DNA from 2 places in the Arthrobacter sp. A2-55 genome. Region 1 is predicted to be linked to the other one. Evidence: predicted binding sites of a transcription regulator. Region 1 holds the regulator's gene; the other holds the start of a gene.

Region 1 (9,085 bases):
CCAAGGTGGGGGACACCGTCACCACGTTCAACAAGCCGGCCACAGAGTCGCTGGGCGGCTACCAGGATGCCAAGCCCATGGTGTTCTCCGGCCTGTACCCCATGGACGGCACTGACTACCCGGTGCTGCGTGACGCCCTCGAAAAGCTCATGCTCAACGATGCCGCGCTCATTTACGAGCCTGAAACGTCAGCAGCCCTCGGGTTCGGATTCCGCGTCGGCTTCCTGGGCCTGCTGCACCTGGAAATCACCCGGGAGCGACTGGAGCGTGAACACAACCTGGACCTGATTTCCACGGCGCCCAATGTGGAGTACCAGGTGACGCTGGAGGACAAGAAGGTCATCCACGTCACGAACCCCAGCGAGTACCCGTCAGGGAAGATCGCCGAGGTTCGCGAGCCCATGGTGGCGGCGACCATCCTGGCCCCGAATGAGTTTGTCGGCGCCATCATGGAGCTGTGCCAGAGCCGCCGCGGCATCCTCGGCGGCATGGACTACCTTTCGGAGGACAGGGTGGAGATCCGCTACCGCCTGCCGCTGGCCGAGATCGTGTTCGACTTCTTCGACATCCTCAAATCCAAGACGCGCGGCTATGGATCCCTTGACTGGAAGGCCGACGGCGACCAGGTCGCGGACCTTGTCAAGGTCGACATCCTGCTCCAGGGTGAGCAGGTTGATGCGTTCAGCGCCATCACACACCGCGACAAGGCCTACGCCTACGGCGTCATGATGACCGGCAAGCTGCGCGAACTCATTCCCCGCCAGCAGTTCGAGGTGCCCATCCAGGCCGCCATCGGTGCACGCATCATTGCCCGTGAAAGCATCCGCGCCATCCGCAAGGACGTCCTTGCCAAGTGCTACGGCGGCGACATCTCCCGCAAGCGCAAGCTGCTGGAAAAGCAGAAGGAAGGCAAGAAGCGCATGAAGATGGTGGGCCGCGTGGAGGTTCCCCAGGAGGCGTTCATTGCCGCCCTGACCACCGGCGAATCCTCGAAGGACAAGTCCAAGAAGTGACACCCAGTGCACTGCCCTTGGGCGATCCGGCCCCGGCCGACGGCATCCTGCCCGCGCAGGCTGCCGTCGGCGCGGCTGGGCGCAAGTTCAGCCTTTACGCGCACATCCCGTTTTGCGCCGTGCGCTGCGGCTACTGCGACTTCAACACCTACACCGCCACGGAGCTGGGCGGGGGCGCCTCCCAGGATGCCTACGCCCAAACGGCCGTGCGCGAGGTCGAATTTGCCGCCCGCGCGCTGGCCGCATCCGGCCTGCCGGAACGCAAACTCAGCACGGTGTTCTTCGGCGGCGGCACGCCCACCCTGCTCGCACCAGGCGACCTGACTGCGATCCTGGGCGCCGCCGTCGAGCACTGGGGCCTGGAGGAAGGCGCCGAGGTCACGACGGAGGCCAACCCGGACTCGGTCACCCGGGAGTCCCTGCAGGAGCTGGCCCGCGGAGGGTTCACGCGCGTGTCCTTCGGCATGCAGTCCGCCGTGCCCCATGTCCTGAAGGTCCTGGACCGCACCCACAGCCCGGAGCGCGTGCCGCAGGCCGTGGAGTGGGCGCGCGAGGCCGGGCTGCAGGTGAGCCTGGACCTGATCTATGGCACTCCCGGGGAGTCCATGGCTGACTGGGAGACGTCCATGCGGACGGCGCTTTCCTATGGGCCGGACCATGTTTCCGCGTACTCCCTGATCGTGGAGGAGGGCACCAAGCTCGCTGCGCAGATCCGCCGCGGCCAGGTCCCCAACATCGACGACGACGACCACGCGGCCAAGTACGAACTTGCCGATGCCCTGTTCCAGGAAGCGGGCCTGTCCTGGTATGAGGTCAGCAATTGGGCACGGACGCCGGATGACGCCTGCCGGCACAACCTTGCCTACTGGCGCGGCGATGACTGGTGGGGGATCGGCCCCGGCGCGCACTCGCACGTGGGCGGCGTTCGCTGGTGGAACGTCAAGCACCCCACCGCCTACGCCAACCGGCTGGAGAATGGCGAATCGCCGGCGGCCGGGCGGGAAACCCTCGACGGCGCCACCCGGGCCATGGAGCGCATCATGCTGACCTCCAGGTTGTCAGAGGGCCTGCCCCTGGACACGCTTGGCCCCGCCGCACGCAAGGCCGTGGCCGGGCTCATTGCGGGCGAACTGGTGGACCCGGCCAAGGCCTTCCACGGCACCCTGGTGCTGACCCTCAAGGGGCGCCTCCTCGGCGACGCAGTAACGCGGGCCCTCCTGGACTGACGGGGCGGGTTCTGATCCGGTATCGGCGCCGGAGCCGGCATTTTTTGTAGGCGAGGTAAAGGTAGAGAAATGGCCGCCCGCGGCCGACGCGTCGGATAGTCGCCGGAAAAATGGCGGGCCGGCGCCACCCGCTTCGGCTCCGGCGCCTGCACTCAATCCCGGGCGGGCGGCCGCTCCGAACTACTTGACCAGGCGCAGGTTCCAGCGGTAGCGGTAGGGGTTGCCCTTGTTGACCTGGACGGCGGCAATGACGGACCACACCGTGAGGAACACCCAGATGAGCAGCGCCAGCAGTGAAAACGGCGTGCCGGCACCGGGGTTGATGATGTTCACGATGAAGGCAAGCAGGTTCAGCACCAGTGCCACCACGGTGGGCGGCAGGGTGAAGTTGAGGGCCTCACGGGATTCCTGGGCGGTAAACGGGCCGCGCCCGGCCATGAATTTGTATATCAGGGCGGAGGGAATGCAGCCCAGGATGCCGCCGCAGTGGGACAGGAACGCCCACTGCTTGTCTTCTGTGGGCGTGAGTGGGGGCTTGGCCGGGACGTTGAATTGGTTCGCCGGATTGCTCACGTGGAATTGCCTCTCAAAAAAGCCGATGGTTCCATGCCGGGAAGAATGCCGGCGCCACTACAAGGATACGGGTGCCGTGAGGAAGTCAATGACTTCTTCGACGCGTCCCAACAGGGACGGTTCAAGGTCGGAGTAGCTGTGGACCCGGGACAGGAGCCGCTGCCAGCCCAGTCCAATGTCCTCGGCTGTGGTGTGTGGCCAGCCAAACGCCTGCAGGATGCCCAGTTTCCATTCCATGGACCGCGGAATCACGGGCCAGGCGGGGATGCCGAGGGTGGCGGGCTTGATGGCCTGCCAGACATCCACATAGGGATGGCCCACCACCAGCACATTCTTTTTCGCTGCGGGCGATCGCATGAGATTCGCCACAATCCTGGATTCCTTGGAGTTTGGCACCAGGTGGTCCACCAGCACCCCGAGGCGCCGGTTGGGTCCGGGGGCAAAATCCTCGACGGCGGCCGCCAACTCGTCGATGCCGCGGAGGGGTTCGACAACGATGCCCTCAACACGCAGGTCGTCGCCCCACACCTTTTCCACTAGTTCGGCGTCGTGCTTGCCCTCCACCCAGATCCGGCTGGCCTTCGCTGTCCGGGCGCGGAGCCCTTCCACCTTGACGGAGCCGGAGGCCGTGCGGGCCGGCTTCCTGGGAGCGGCGGCGACAACGGGCGCCACCAGCTCGACGGGCTCGCCCTCAACCAGGAAGCCGAACCCTAGGGGGAAGGCCCTGACCTTTTCCCTGCGGTCGGCCAGCTCCATGATGTGCATGCCGCCGGACTTTTCAATCCGCACCACGGCGCCCACCCATCCCGTCTGCACGTCCTCCACCACGAGACCGCGGGTGGCTTCAACCTTGCGGAGGGTGCGGGCCGCGGGCCTGGCGAGTTCCGCCGGGCCCCAGTTGTTGTACTCCACGATGGTGCTTTCCCCTGCCGTCTTCGCTGCCGCGGCGTGCGGCGGCGTGTTGAAAACCCCATGCTAGCGCGCGGCCGCGGGCGCCGGGCGGTGCCATGCCGGGAACCGGGGGCCGGAAAGTATTAGACTTGGCACTTGAATGGGTAGAGTGCCAATTCAGGGCCGTGATGGAGGTGACGGGAATGAGCGAACCACGCAAGCTTGAAGTGTTGCGGGCAATTGTGGAGGACTATGTTCATTCGCGCGAGCCGGTGGGCTCCAAGGCCCTTGTGGAACGCCACCGCCTGGGCGTTTCCAGCGCCACCATCCGCAATGACATGGCCGCGCTGGAAGAGGAGGGGCTCATTGTTGCCCCCCACACCAGTTCGGGCCGAATCCCCACGGACAAGGGGTACCGGCTGTTCGTGGACCAGATTTCCTCGGTCAAGCCGCTGTCGGCCGCCGAACGGCGGGCCATTGCCGTCTTGCTTGACGGTTCAACGGACCTCGACGACGTGCTGGAGCGCACCGTGCGCACGCTGGCCCAGCTGACCAACCAGGTGGCGCTTGTCCAGTACCCGCGTTCGGCCAAGACCACAGTGCGCCACATTGAATTTGTGTCGCTGGGCCCCCGCCAGGTGCTGCTGGTGCTGATTCTTGCCTCGGGCAAGGTGGAGCAGTCGGTGATCGACGTCGGAGTCCCGGTGGGGGAGACCATGCTGGCCGGCCTGCGCCAGGCGTTCCTGGCCGGGGTGCACGGCGTGTCCGTGGGCAACCTTTCCGCCGCCTTGGGGCTGGTGCCCGCCACGGTGCCGGTTGAAGAGCAGGACGTGGCGGCCAAGCTGGCCCATGGACTGGCGCAACTGGCCCAGGCTGCCCGCGAGGACCGCATCGTGCTCGCCGGCACCGCCAACCTGGCCCGCTCCAATGGTGATTTCCCGCTGAGCATAGGCCCCGTCCTGGATGCCCTGGAGGAGCAGGTGGTGCTGCTGCGGCTCCTGGAACAAATGGCGCAGGATTCCCTCGGCATGGCCGTGAGCATAGGCCGTGAAAACACCCACACCTCACTCGCGGAAGCCTCCGTGGTGGCCACCAGCTACGGCGCGGGCGAAAACGCCAAGCTGGGCGTGGTGGGGCCCACCCGCATGGATTACCCCAACACCATGTCCAGTGTCCGGGCCGTGGCCCGGTACCTGTCACGAATTTTGGCCGGCTGACCGGCCTCCCAAACTGACCTCGAACTAGCCACACGTAAAGAGAGCAAGACTTTGACCAACCATTACGACGCACTGGGTGTCTCACGCGACGCAACCGCCGAAGAAATCAAGAAGTCCTACCGCAAGCTGGCGCGCAAGCTGCACCCCGACGTCAACGACGCCCCTGACGCACAGGACCGCTTCAAGGCCGTCACCCACGCCTACGAGGTGCTCTCGGACCCGCAGAAGCGCCGCGCCTACGACACCACGGGCAACGAAAACGGCCACGACTCCGGCGCTGGCAATTTTGACGGCCAGGGCTTCGCCTTCCAGGACATCTTTGAAACCTTCTTCGGCGGTGGCGGTGGACAGGGCCACGGGCCTGCATCACGCACCCGCCGCGGACAGGACGCGCTCATCAGCGTGCGCGTGGAACTGCGCGAGGCAGTGTTTGGCGTCAACAAGAAACTTGAAATCGACACCGCCGTGCTGTGCACCACCTGCGAGGGCAGCTGCTGCCGCCCGGGCACCCACCCCATCACGTGTGATGTCTGCCATGGCAGCGGGCAGATCCAGCGTCCCATGCGTTCCATCCTGGGCAATGTCATGACGCTGGCCACCTGCAATTCCTGCCAGGGCTTCGGCACCCGCATCGAGGATCCCTGCAACGAGTGCATGGGGGAGGGCCGCGTGCGCAACCGCCGCAGCCTCACCATCAAGGTCCCGGCCGGCGTCTCCACCGGCACCCGCATCCAGCTTGCCGGCCAGGGCGAGGCCGGCCCCGCGGGCGGACCCGCCGGGGACCTGTACGTGGAGATGAAGGTCAACAACGATCCGGCGTTCCTGCGAGAGGGCGACGACCTCCACGCCACCCTCAGCGTGCCCATGACCGCGGCCGCGCTGGGCACCGAACTGACATTGGAGACCTTCGACGGCGAGCAGCCCATCAGCATCAAGCCGGGCACGCAGGCAGGCGAGGTGATCAACCTGCGCAACCTCGGGGTGACGCACCTGCGCGGGTACGGCCGAGGCAACCTCATGGTCCACGTCCATGTCGAAACCCCCACCAAGCCGGATGCCGCCCAGGAAGAACTGCTCAAGCAGCTGGCCGCCCTGCGCGGGGAAACGTTCACCGAAGGAAAGCTGGTCAACAGCGGCGGCATGTTTGCCAAGCTCCGCGACAAGCTCGGCAACCTCTAGCCGTGAGCAACCCCGTCTTCTACGCCACGCCGGAGGAACTCGCGCCACTTGCCGCCGGCGGAACGTTCACCTTGGGCGGGGCGGAGGGCCGCCACGCCGCCACCGTCAAGCGCCTCACCCCGGGTGAGCCTGTGGACCTGTGCGACGGCGCAGGGTTGCGGCTGGTCTGCACCGTCACGGCTGCTGCCGGGGACCAGTTGGGGGTGCGGGTTGAGCACGTGCTCCCAACCCCCCGGGAACCGTTTGAGCTGGTGCTGGTACAGGCCCTGGCCAAGGCTGACCGGGACGAACTCGCCATTGAAACGGCCACGGAGTTGGGTGTGGACGGCGTCGTCCCCTGGCAGGCCGAGAGGTCCATTGTCCGCTGGAAGATGGACAAGGCCGTCAAGGGCCCTGCCAAATGGCGCAATGTGGTGGCCACGGCCGCGAAGCAGGCCCGGCGCTCGCGCATCCCCTGGGTTGGCGAACTGGTGGGCACGGCAGGGCTGGTGGAGCTGATTGCTTCGGCCGGGCTTGCCTTGGTTCTCCACGAGGATGCTGTGGACTCCGTGCCAGGGTTGGTCCGTGCCTGGCGGGCGGCCCGCGGTCCGGACGGTGGGCCGGACAGTGGCGGCGAAACAGGCAGGATCGTAATGGTTGTGGGGCCCGAGGGCGGCATGAGTGCCGCCGAGGTCCGCATGTTCATTGACGCCGGAGCGCGCACGGCCCTGCTGGGCACGCATGTCCTGAGGTCGTCCACGGCCGGGCCGGCCGCCGTCGTGCTGCTGAGCCAGGAACTGGGCCGCTGGTAGATCTTGCCGGCGGCTCAGTGCCCCGTCAGCGTCACGACCTTGGTGTCCACGCCCGCCCGGCCGTTGGGGGCCTTGGGGTCCGCGATGAACACTGAGAGTTCGTAGCTTCCCAGCGGGGGAACCACATTGAAGTTGAACGTTCCCAGCTTGTCGGGCCCCTGCGGGATGGCCACCGTGCCCGTGAGCACTGGCCCGGACGCCTTGCCGTCCACCATGGGGGCCAGGGCCCAGCCAAGCGTCCCGGACGGGGACATGGCCTGCCCTGACACCTTGAGGGGGAGCGTTTTGAAGGTGGCACCGTTGCCGGGGTCAACGATCCACACGGGCGCCACAAAACCCGCATCGCGCGTCAACGGTTTTGTCAGCGGGACGTGGCCGAACGCCTGGTAGCCGGTGTGCCCGTCCACCAGCACGGAGACCTGGACGGTGGCGGCAGGGTCGATCAGTCCAGCCATGGATGCGGCTGCCGTGGCCGTGTACACCAGCTGGGCAATGGAGCGCTGGGCAATCCCGGTGTCCACTTTCTGCGCGAAAGCGTCCGAGGACACGTCCACCGTGATGACATTCTTGGCCGAGATCGAGGCGCCAATCCGCGATGGCTTGTCCCAAACCGAAAAATAGTCCGGGTCCTTGGGCTTGGTCGTCATCATGGCCCGAAGCGCGGCAACAATCGGATCGTCGGTGCCGGGCGTTGGCTGGAACTCGCGGTACAAATAGACGGCGTCGTTGCTGTGCCCCAGCCAATACACGGGGCTGGTTTGGGTGGTGGTGGGGGTTTCCAGGGGTGCGCTGGTGGTCAGTCCCGTTGCCGAGCTGCCGGCCGTGGAGGGCATCACGGCGTCCTTGGGGCTCACGGTCCCCGCCGTGCAGCCCGTGGCTGCCAGTGCGGCGCCCAATGCAAGGGCCGCCCAGGCCGCGTGGTGTCGCACCGCGTGGCGGTTGCGCGGCGCCGTCCTCCGGGAAGCACGCTGAAACTGCTCCACGGGCTCGCCGGACGGCGCGTGTGGACGGGGCAGAAGGTCAGGCATGCGGGTAACTGGCTCGCTTAAAATAGAAGTCATGAATGAGGGTCAGGATATGTTCCGGGAATGGCCGGACCACGTTCCGGGCGCCCCCCTGGCTCCGATCCTCCAAATAGCTTGGCACATGAAAGGCAGGGTTTGCCCGGGAACGGCAACTTCACAGTGAACTGAAACCGTATCGAGACACTTTGGGTGCTTACCGGGGCGGGCCTGCAAGGGCAGAACGGGGGTGCCGTGCACTAAGATTAAACGCAGCAATAGTTGAACAGTGCAGCCGGCAAGCCGCCGGTCCTACGAAGGAGCGATTGAAGGCCCGGGACGGCCGAACATATGCCAGAAACTACAGCCAGCCGGCATGACGAGTTTGCCGATGCGGAACGCGGCGGCGATTTTCCGCACTCCGTGGACGGCATGCGTACGGAAATAGTGAATTTTGCCTCGGGGGAGCAGATGGTGGCCACGCTCGGTGCCGGGGATGAAGGACTGCGGATGGTGGAAAGCCTGTATCCGGCTGTTTCCTTTTTGGCCCGCGGCAACGTCCTGACCATCACCGGCCCGCAGGCTGTGGTCCCGCGGATCATGCACCTCATGGAGGAAGCCCGCGGCATGGTCTCCCGGCACTCCACCATGAGTGCCGCCGTCTGGGAGCAACTTGTCACCATGCTCAGGTCTCGCCCGGATGCCTCGCCTGTTGACATCTTGACCTATGACATCCTGACGAGCCGCGGCCGCACCATCCGTCCCAAGACGCTCAACCAAAAGAATTATGTGGACGCCATTGACCGCAACACGGTGGTGTTCGGCATTGGCCCCGCGGGTACCGGCAAGACCTACCTGGCCATGGCCAAGGCCGTCCAGGCGCTCCAGCACAAGGAGGTCAGCCGGATCATCCTGACACGGCCGGCCGTGGAGGCGGGCGAACGGCTCGGTTTCCTGCCGGGGACCCTGAACGACAAGATCGACCCCTACCTGCGCCCCCTTTACGACGCCTTGCACGACATGATGGACCCGGAAACCATTCCGCGGCTCATGGCCGCCGGCACCATCGAAGTGGCCCCATTGGCCTACATGCGCGGACGCACGCTCAACGATGCCTTCATCATCCTGGACGAGGCACAAAACACCACGCCCGAACAAATGAAAATGTTCCTCACCCGGCTCGGGTTTGGGTCC
Region 2 (6,980 bases), on a different contig from region 1:
GCTGCGGCGGTTACAGGGGGAACGTCAGCCTGCACTAAAGCGGGTGCCGGCGCCTGTGGCCCGCCGCTTGCCGCGCCGGGAAAGCCCGGGCCTTCGTCGGGGGCGCGCCTGCCCTGGTACGCCGTGGCCGCATCCCGGGCACGGTCGTCGGCAGCCTCGTTGAGGTCGTGGCCCGCGTGGCCCTTGACCCATTCGAACGTGAAATTGCGGCCCACAATGGCGGCGTCAATCTGCTTGAGCAGGTCCACGTTGAGCACCGGCTTGCCGTCGGACTTCCGCCACCCCTTGCGCTTCCAGCCCGGCATCCACTTGGTCACGCAGTTGATGACGTACTGGCTGTCGCACAGGATGTGCAGCGGCTCCTGCGGGACATGGGCGGTGGAGAGGAAAAGGTCCAGCACTGCCATGAGCTCTCCCATGTTGTTGGTGCCGTGCGGCCAGCCCCCTGCACGCCAGCAGTCGTCGTTCACGTACCAGGCCCAGCCCGCGGGGCCAGGATTTCCCAATGCCGAACCGTCGGCTGCCGCAACAATAGTCATATGTCCATACTTTCAGATGCCACCGATACTTAAACGCCAGGGCGCACCTTCCGAAGTGGAAAGTGCGCCCTGGTGCTGGCAGCTGAGGGCTAGAAGCCGCCCATGCCGCCCATGTCGTCTCCGCCGCCGGCAGCCGGTGCAGCCTTTTCGGGCTTGTCGGCCACTACGGCTTCGGTGGTCAGGAACAGCCCGGCGATGGACGCCGCGTTCTGCAGTGCGGAACGGGTCACCTTTACCGGGTCGTTGACGCCGGCAGCCAGCAGGTCCTCGTACACGCCGGTGGCGGCATTGAGGCCGTGGCCCACGGGCAGGCCGCGAACCTTGTCGACAACCACGCCGGGCTCGAAGCCGGCGTTGAAGGCGATCTGCTTCAGCGGGGCGTCGATGGCAACCTTGACGATGTTGGCACCAGTGGCCTCGTCGCCTTCCAGGTTCAGGCTGTCGAAGGCCTTCACGCCGGCCTGGATCAGGGCAACGCCACCGCCGGGGACGATACCTTCTTCAACGGCAGCCTTCGCGTTGCGGACTGCGTCCTCAATGCGGTGCTTGCGTTCCTTGAGCTCAACTTCGGTTGCCGCGCCGGCCTTGATGACTGCAACGCCGCCGGCCAGCTTGGCCAGGCGCTCCTGCAGCTTCTCGCGGTCGTAGTCGGAATCGGAGTTCTCGATCTCGGCACGGATCTGCGCCACGCGCCCTGCGATGGCGTCGGCTTCGCCGGCACCTTCAACAATGGTGGTCTCGTCCTTGGTGACAACAACCTTGCGGGCCTTGCCCAGCAGGTCAAGGGTGGTGTTCTCCAGCTTGAGGCCGACTTCCTCGGAGATGACCTGGCCACCGGTGAGGATGGCGATGTCAGCGAGCTGTGCCTTGCGGCGGTCGCCAAAGCCGGGGGCCTTGACAGCAACGGACTTGAACAGGCCGCGGATCTTGTTCACGATCAGCGTGGCCAGGGCCTCGCCCTCAACGTCTTCGGCGATGATCAGCAGCGGCTTGTTGGACGCCATGACCTTTTCCAGGACCGCAACCAGGTCCTTGACGTTGGAGATCTTGGAATTGACGATCAGGATGTACGGGTCTTCGAGGACCGTTTCCTGGCGCTCGGTGTCCGTGACGAAGTAAGCGGAAATGTAGCCCTTGTCGAAGCGCATGCCTTCGGTGAGTTCCAGTTCCAGGCCGAAGGTGTTGGACTCCTCGACAGTGATGACGCCTTCCTTGCCAACCTTGTCGAGGGCTTCGGCAATGAGTGCGCCAATTTCGGTGTCGCCGGCGGAGATGGAGGCCGTGGCCGCGATCTCTTCCTTCGTCTCAATCTCCTTGGCGGAGATCAGCAGCTGCTCGATGACGGCTGCAACAGCCTTCTCGATGCCGCGCTTGAGCGAGAGCGGGTCTGCTCCGGCCGCAACGTTGCGCAGGCCTTCCTTGACCAGTGCCTGGGCCAGCACGGTTGCCGTCGTCGTGCCGTCACCGGCGATGTCGTCGGTCTTCTTGGCAACTTCCTTGACCAGCTCGGCGCCGATCTTCTCGTAGGGGTCGTCCAGCTCGATCTCCTTGGCGATGGAAACGCCGTCGTTGGTGATCGTGGGGGCGCCCCACTTCTTTTCGAGAACGACGTTGCGGCCGCGCGGGCCCAAGGTGACCTTGACGGCGTCGGCGAGGATGTTCAGGCCCCGCTCAAGGCCGCGGCGTGCCTCTTCATCGAATGCAATGATCTTGGCCATTTAGGCTTCAGTCCTTTCGGGACAGTCATTTTGGACTCTTGTTCCCCACAGTGGTGCCCGCGACGGACGGACCCGGCACCGGCGATCTATTTCACCCCGGCAGCGGAATCCTCACCACATGAGGAAAGTTATTACCTCCGACGGCGGCTGCCTGGCTAGGAACTAGCAGTCACCACCACAGAGTGCTAAGTCAATAATTAGCACTCGACACCCTAGAGTGCAAGCGCGGATTGTCCCGATGTGCTGACGGCGAACGGAATGCTGCGCCATTTCTGCCACGAACGGCCGCCGCCATCTTGCAAATACTTCCCCGGGCCAACACAACCGGCTAGCGTGGGGCGTGCAGCATCGCATTCCGCACCTGTGACATACGAACTCAATGCACCCGTTCACCAACATCAACGGCACCACTGAAGGAGTCACCATGAGTGAGAACCAAAACCCCGATTTGCCTGCAGAACCAGAGCCCGCGCCGGCTCCCCCATTTCCCGCCCCCGAAGCTCCGGCAGCTTATGCCGATGCACCGCCACCTCCGGTCTACCAGGAACAGCCGTACCAGCAGCCCATGGACCAGGCACCCCCTGCCTACCAGGCCCAGCCGTACCAGCAGCAGGGCTACCCGCAGCAGCCCGGCTTCCAGCAGCCCGGCTATGAGCAAAAGTCAAAGATCGTGGCCGGCATACTGGGCATCCTGTTGGGCAGCCTCGGCATCCACCGCTTTTACCTTGGCTACACGAAGATCGGCATCATCCAGATCGTCGTGACATTTGTGACCATCGGATTCGGCGGCATCTGGGGCTTTATCGAAGGCATCATGATCCTTGTCGGCGCAGATCCCTTCAAGCGCGACGCAAACGGTGTACCGCTGAAGGATTGAATTCACGGGCGCAATCGCATGACGACAGCGCAGATATGGCGGGCGAACCATCAGTTCGCCCGCCATATCTGTGCTGTCGGCGGTAAAAGGTGAACGCGGGGTGCCGCGCAGTGAGGCCGAACCCCGCCGAACCAGGGGCAAGCCATGAGAACGGTGGGTCCCCGGGCAGATTTCTAAACTGCGGGGCGAACCCGCGAACGCACCGACAAGATACCCCGGCACCGCGGAGTGGCCCCGTTATCGGCGAGCAGAGCCCAGCTTGCGGCGGTTTGGCCCCGTTATCGGCGAGCAGGGCTTGGCTTGCGGCTGCTTTCCCCCGCCGTCGCCACATGCCAACTACGCGAAGGGGCTTCGTCTTCCCCACGTGGCCGCAAGCGCAACGTGGCCGCAAGCGAAGGGCGGGGACCCGGCGTCGTGCACTCAGCCTGGACGGAACGCTCGGGACTCCCGGCGCCAAACCCGTCCTGAATCCAGCGTACAAATCGGCGGACCCCAACCCGGCCCAGTTGCGGGCTACTGGGCGCCGGGGCCCAGGATTACAGCCAGGGGCGTCCCGATTTCGGCGCTGTCCAGCAGGGTGGGGATGTTCAGGAGCTTGCCCAATTCCTCGGCGTTCGCCTTCTGGGCCACGCCGTTGTAGACAATGGACGACGCCCCCTGCGGCCGGCCCGCCCAGTTGGCCGCCTGCGACACGGTCCAGCCGTCCGTCATGACTATTCCGGAATACTTGGCCGCCAGCCCGCCGATGCCCGTGGCGTTGTAGATCGCAACGGGGGTGGCCTTGTTCAGGACCGAGTCGGGCGTTGGCGTGGGGGTCGGTGTCGGCGTTTCCGCGGCAGCCGTGGTGTGGGGGGCGGCGCTGGAGGGCAGCGGGCTGGGCGTGGTGGCCTTGGCGGAGGTCGACGACACGGCCGCGGGAGGATTGGTCACGGCGTGGTTGCCGCTCAGCTTGGGCACAATCAGGAACGCCAGCAGGCCAATGCACAGGGCTGCCACACCGAAGGTCATGAGCGGCATCAGGCTCCGGGGCGGCGCCTCAAGGGAGGCACGGTGGACGCCATGACGGGCCGAGTTCTCCAGGACACGGTCAAATTCATCCCGCGGGTAATTGCTCATAGTGCAGTGCTGTCCTTGTGGGTGAGGCAGTAAGGGCGTGCGTCAGTTGCCCAGCCGGCGCGCGGTCCGGGCCTTTTGTCGCGACGTACGTAGTCTACGCAACCGCTTGACCAGCATGGGGTCATGGGCCAGGGCGGCCTCCGTGTCGATCAGCGCATTGAGGATTTGGTAGTAGTGTGTCGCGGACAGGTCGAACAAGTCGCGGATGGCCTGCTCCTTGGCCCCGGCGTACTTCCACCACTGCCGTTCCAGTGCCAGCATTTGCGTGTCCCGCTCGGTCAGCCCGTGCTCCCGGCCCGCATCCGGCACCATGTTTCCGCCGTGTGCAGGTGGCAGGGGTTCAGCTGCTTGCGTCACAACACGCTCTCTTTCCTGTCCACACGGCCGCGCCCGGCAGGCACCGCTCCTTCTACCATGATAATGGCGAATCACACGAGTGTCATTTGGGAGGTTGTGGACAGGCAGGCAGCGGGCCGCGCCTGTGGAGGGATGAAGCCTGCACGGCAGGGGGCGAGAATGGAACCATGGATTCCCTGCCTGCACTGTTCGAACTGCCCGAACCCGCTTCCCCCGCCGGTTGGGACGGCGCCCAGCTGCAGGCCCTGGAAACCCTGGCGTCCCATCCCATGGCGCTCATGGCCCCGGACTGGGCGGAGGCCCTTGCGCCCCAGGAGGACACGCTGCGCGGCCTCGGCACCATGCTGCGCCGGGAGTACGACGCCGGTGCCTCCTTCCTGCCGCCGCCCACCGGTGTGCTGCGTGCTTTGGGAGCACCCCTTTCAGGGGTCAAGGTGCTGATAGTTGGCCAGGACCCGTACCCCACGCCGGGCCACTCCGTGGGCCTGGCCTTTGCCGTGGACAAGGCCACGCGCCCCCTGCCGCGCAGCCTGAACAACATTTACAAGGAGCTCCAGGCGGATCTGGGCATCCCGCCGGCCGCCCATGGCGACCTGAGCGCCTGGGCCGGGCAGGGCGTCCTCCTGCTGAACCGGGTGCTCACGGTGGCGCCGGGAGCGGCGGGTTCGCACCGCCGTCGTGGGTGGGAAAAGGTCACCGAGGCCGTGATCCGGACGCTGGCGGCCCGGGACCGGCCCCTGGTCAGCGTGCTGTGGGGCCGCGACGCGCAAAAACTGGCGCCGCTGCTGGGCGGCACGGCCATCATTGAATCGGCACACCCCAGCCCGTTGTCGGCGTCCAGGGGCTTCTTCGGCTCGCGCCCGTTCAGCCGCATCAACGATTCACTGCGCGCGCAGGGCGCCTCCCCCATCGACTGGGCGCTGCCGGCGGCCTGAGCGGCGGCTGATATTCTTAGGCCCATCTCACGCGGCCGCGCGGCGGCACCAACCCCCAGGAGTATTTTGTGAATCCCGCTGGCACCAGCCCGGAACCGTTTGTTGCCCCCGCCGTCAAGCCCCGCACGCAGGTGTCCCTGGCCGTGGTCCGCACCGAACGGCTCAGCCCCCACATGGTGCGCGTGGTGGCCGGCGGGCCCGGGCTGGCGGCGTTTGTGCCCAAGGATGCCACGGACATGTACGTCAAGATCCACTTCTTGCAGCCGGGCGTGGAATACGCGGAGCCGGTGGACGTGTTTGCCCTGCGTGAGTTCATGCCGCGCGAGCAGTGGCCGGCCACGCGCACGTACACCGTCCGCTGGGTGGACCTGGCAGCGCAGGAAATCGCCATTGACTTTGTGGTCCACGGCGACTCCGGGCTGGCCGGGCCGTGGGCCGCGGCAGCAGCCCCCGGGGACAGGATCATCTTTTCCGGGCCCGGCGGCGCCTACCGGCCCAATCCGGATGCCGACTGGTACCTTTTCGCCGGGGATGAGGCCGCCCTGCCGGCCATCGCGGCCGCCCTCGAGGCCCTGCCCGCCGGGGCCTCCGGGCTGGCCTACCTTGAGGTGGACACCGCGGCGGACATCCAGCCAATTGACGCGCCCGACGGCGTCGACGTCACCTGGCTGTTCCGCGAAGGCGCCACCCCGGGCCGGTGCACGGCACTGGTCGACGCCGTGGCCTCGGGGACATGGCCGGCCGGGCGCGTGGATGCCTTCATCCACGGCGAACGGGAGTACATGAAGCAGCTGCGTGACGTCCTGTTCAAGCAGCGCGGACTGGACCGCTCCCAGGTCTCCCTGTCCGGCTACTGGGCCTACGGGCGCACGGAGGACTACTTCCAGGCCGAAAAGAAGCAGCCCATCGGCCAGATCCTCTAACTACCGCCGGCGGTTGCGGCGCCAGCGGTTCTACCGCCGGCGGTTGCGGCGCCTGTCCTTCTGGCCGTTGGAGCGGGTCAGCGGGCGGGCCATGTTGTCGCCCAGGACCACGCCGGCCGCGACGGCCAGGATCACCACCAGGGCGTTGAAGATGCCGACGGCGCCCGTCACGGAGTCGTTGGGCGTGAGGGTCATGACAAACATGGCCCGGAAAATGGAAAGCCCCACCAGCAGGAAAATGATGGACGGAACGGCCACCACCAGCTGCGGGGCGCCCAGGCGGAGGGCGATGACCCGGGCCAGGATGCCCACCACAATGGCTGCCAGCGCGGGCGCAAACCGTGCGCCGAGGCCAAATTCCATGCCGTAGTAGTAGGCCAGGTAGCCCGCCAGCGCCACCGCCGTGGTGGGCAGCAGCAGCCGCACCGAGGTTTGCTCGGCAATGCAGATCGCCACGGTGGACAGCGCCACCAGCAGCAACACCACGTACAGCGGCAGGGTGGCCGCGATGGGCT

What was found. Region 1 encodes HrcA, which represses chaperone genes, less so after heat shock. Its sites were predicted from a motif close to TTNGCACTCGNNNNNNNCGAGTGCNAA; they were not measured.
Region 2: the regulator HrcA is predicted to act here: its motif matches at 2,420-2,446, upstream of groL (chaperonin GroEL).

Annotation. Positions count from the first base shown of each region.
Region 1 covers NZ_JAJLOZ010000001.1:178-9,262, reverse strand. Annotated here, with positions in the region: gene lepA (translation elongation factor 4) at 1-1,013, shown strand, start outside; gene hemW (radical SAM family heme chaperone HemW) at 1,010-2,239, shown strand; gene LPN03_RS00035 (DUF4870 domain-containing protein) at 2,420-2,812, opposite strand; gene LPN03_RS00030 (DUF3097 domain-containing protein) at 2,870-3,724, opposite strand; gene hrcA (heat-inducible transcriptional repressor HrcA) at 3,907-4,920, shown strand; gene dnaJ (molecular chaperone DnaJ) at 4,972-6,099, shown strand; gene LPN03_RS00015 (16S rRNA (uracil(1498)-N(3))-methyltransferase) at 6,102-6,890, shown strand; gene LPN03_RS00010 (GerMN domain-containing protein) at 6,905-7,918, opposite strand; partial or broken gene LPN03_RS00005 (PhoH family protein) at 8,243-9,085, shown strand, end outside.
Region 2 covers NZ_JAJLOZ010000033.1:37,865-44,844, forward strand. Annotated here, with positions in the region: gene LPN03_RS10900 (ribonuclease HI family protein) at 1-539, opposite strand, end outside; gene groL (chaperonin GroEL) at 629-2,257, opposite strand; gene LPN03_RS10910 (TM2 domain-containing protein) at 2,682-3,134, shown strand; gene LPN03_RS10915 (LytR C-terminal domain-containing protein) at 3,648-4,250, opposite strand; gene LPN03_RS10920 (DUF3263 domain-containing protein) at 4,293-4,562, opposite strand; gene LPN03_RS10925 (uracil-DNA glycosylase) at 4,877-5,542, shown strand; gene LPN03_RS10930 (siderophore-interacting protein) at 5,611-6,465, shown strand; partial or broken gene LPN03_RS10935 (threonine/serine exporter family protein) at 6,496-6,980, opposite strand, start outside.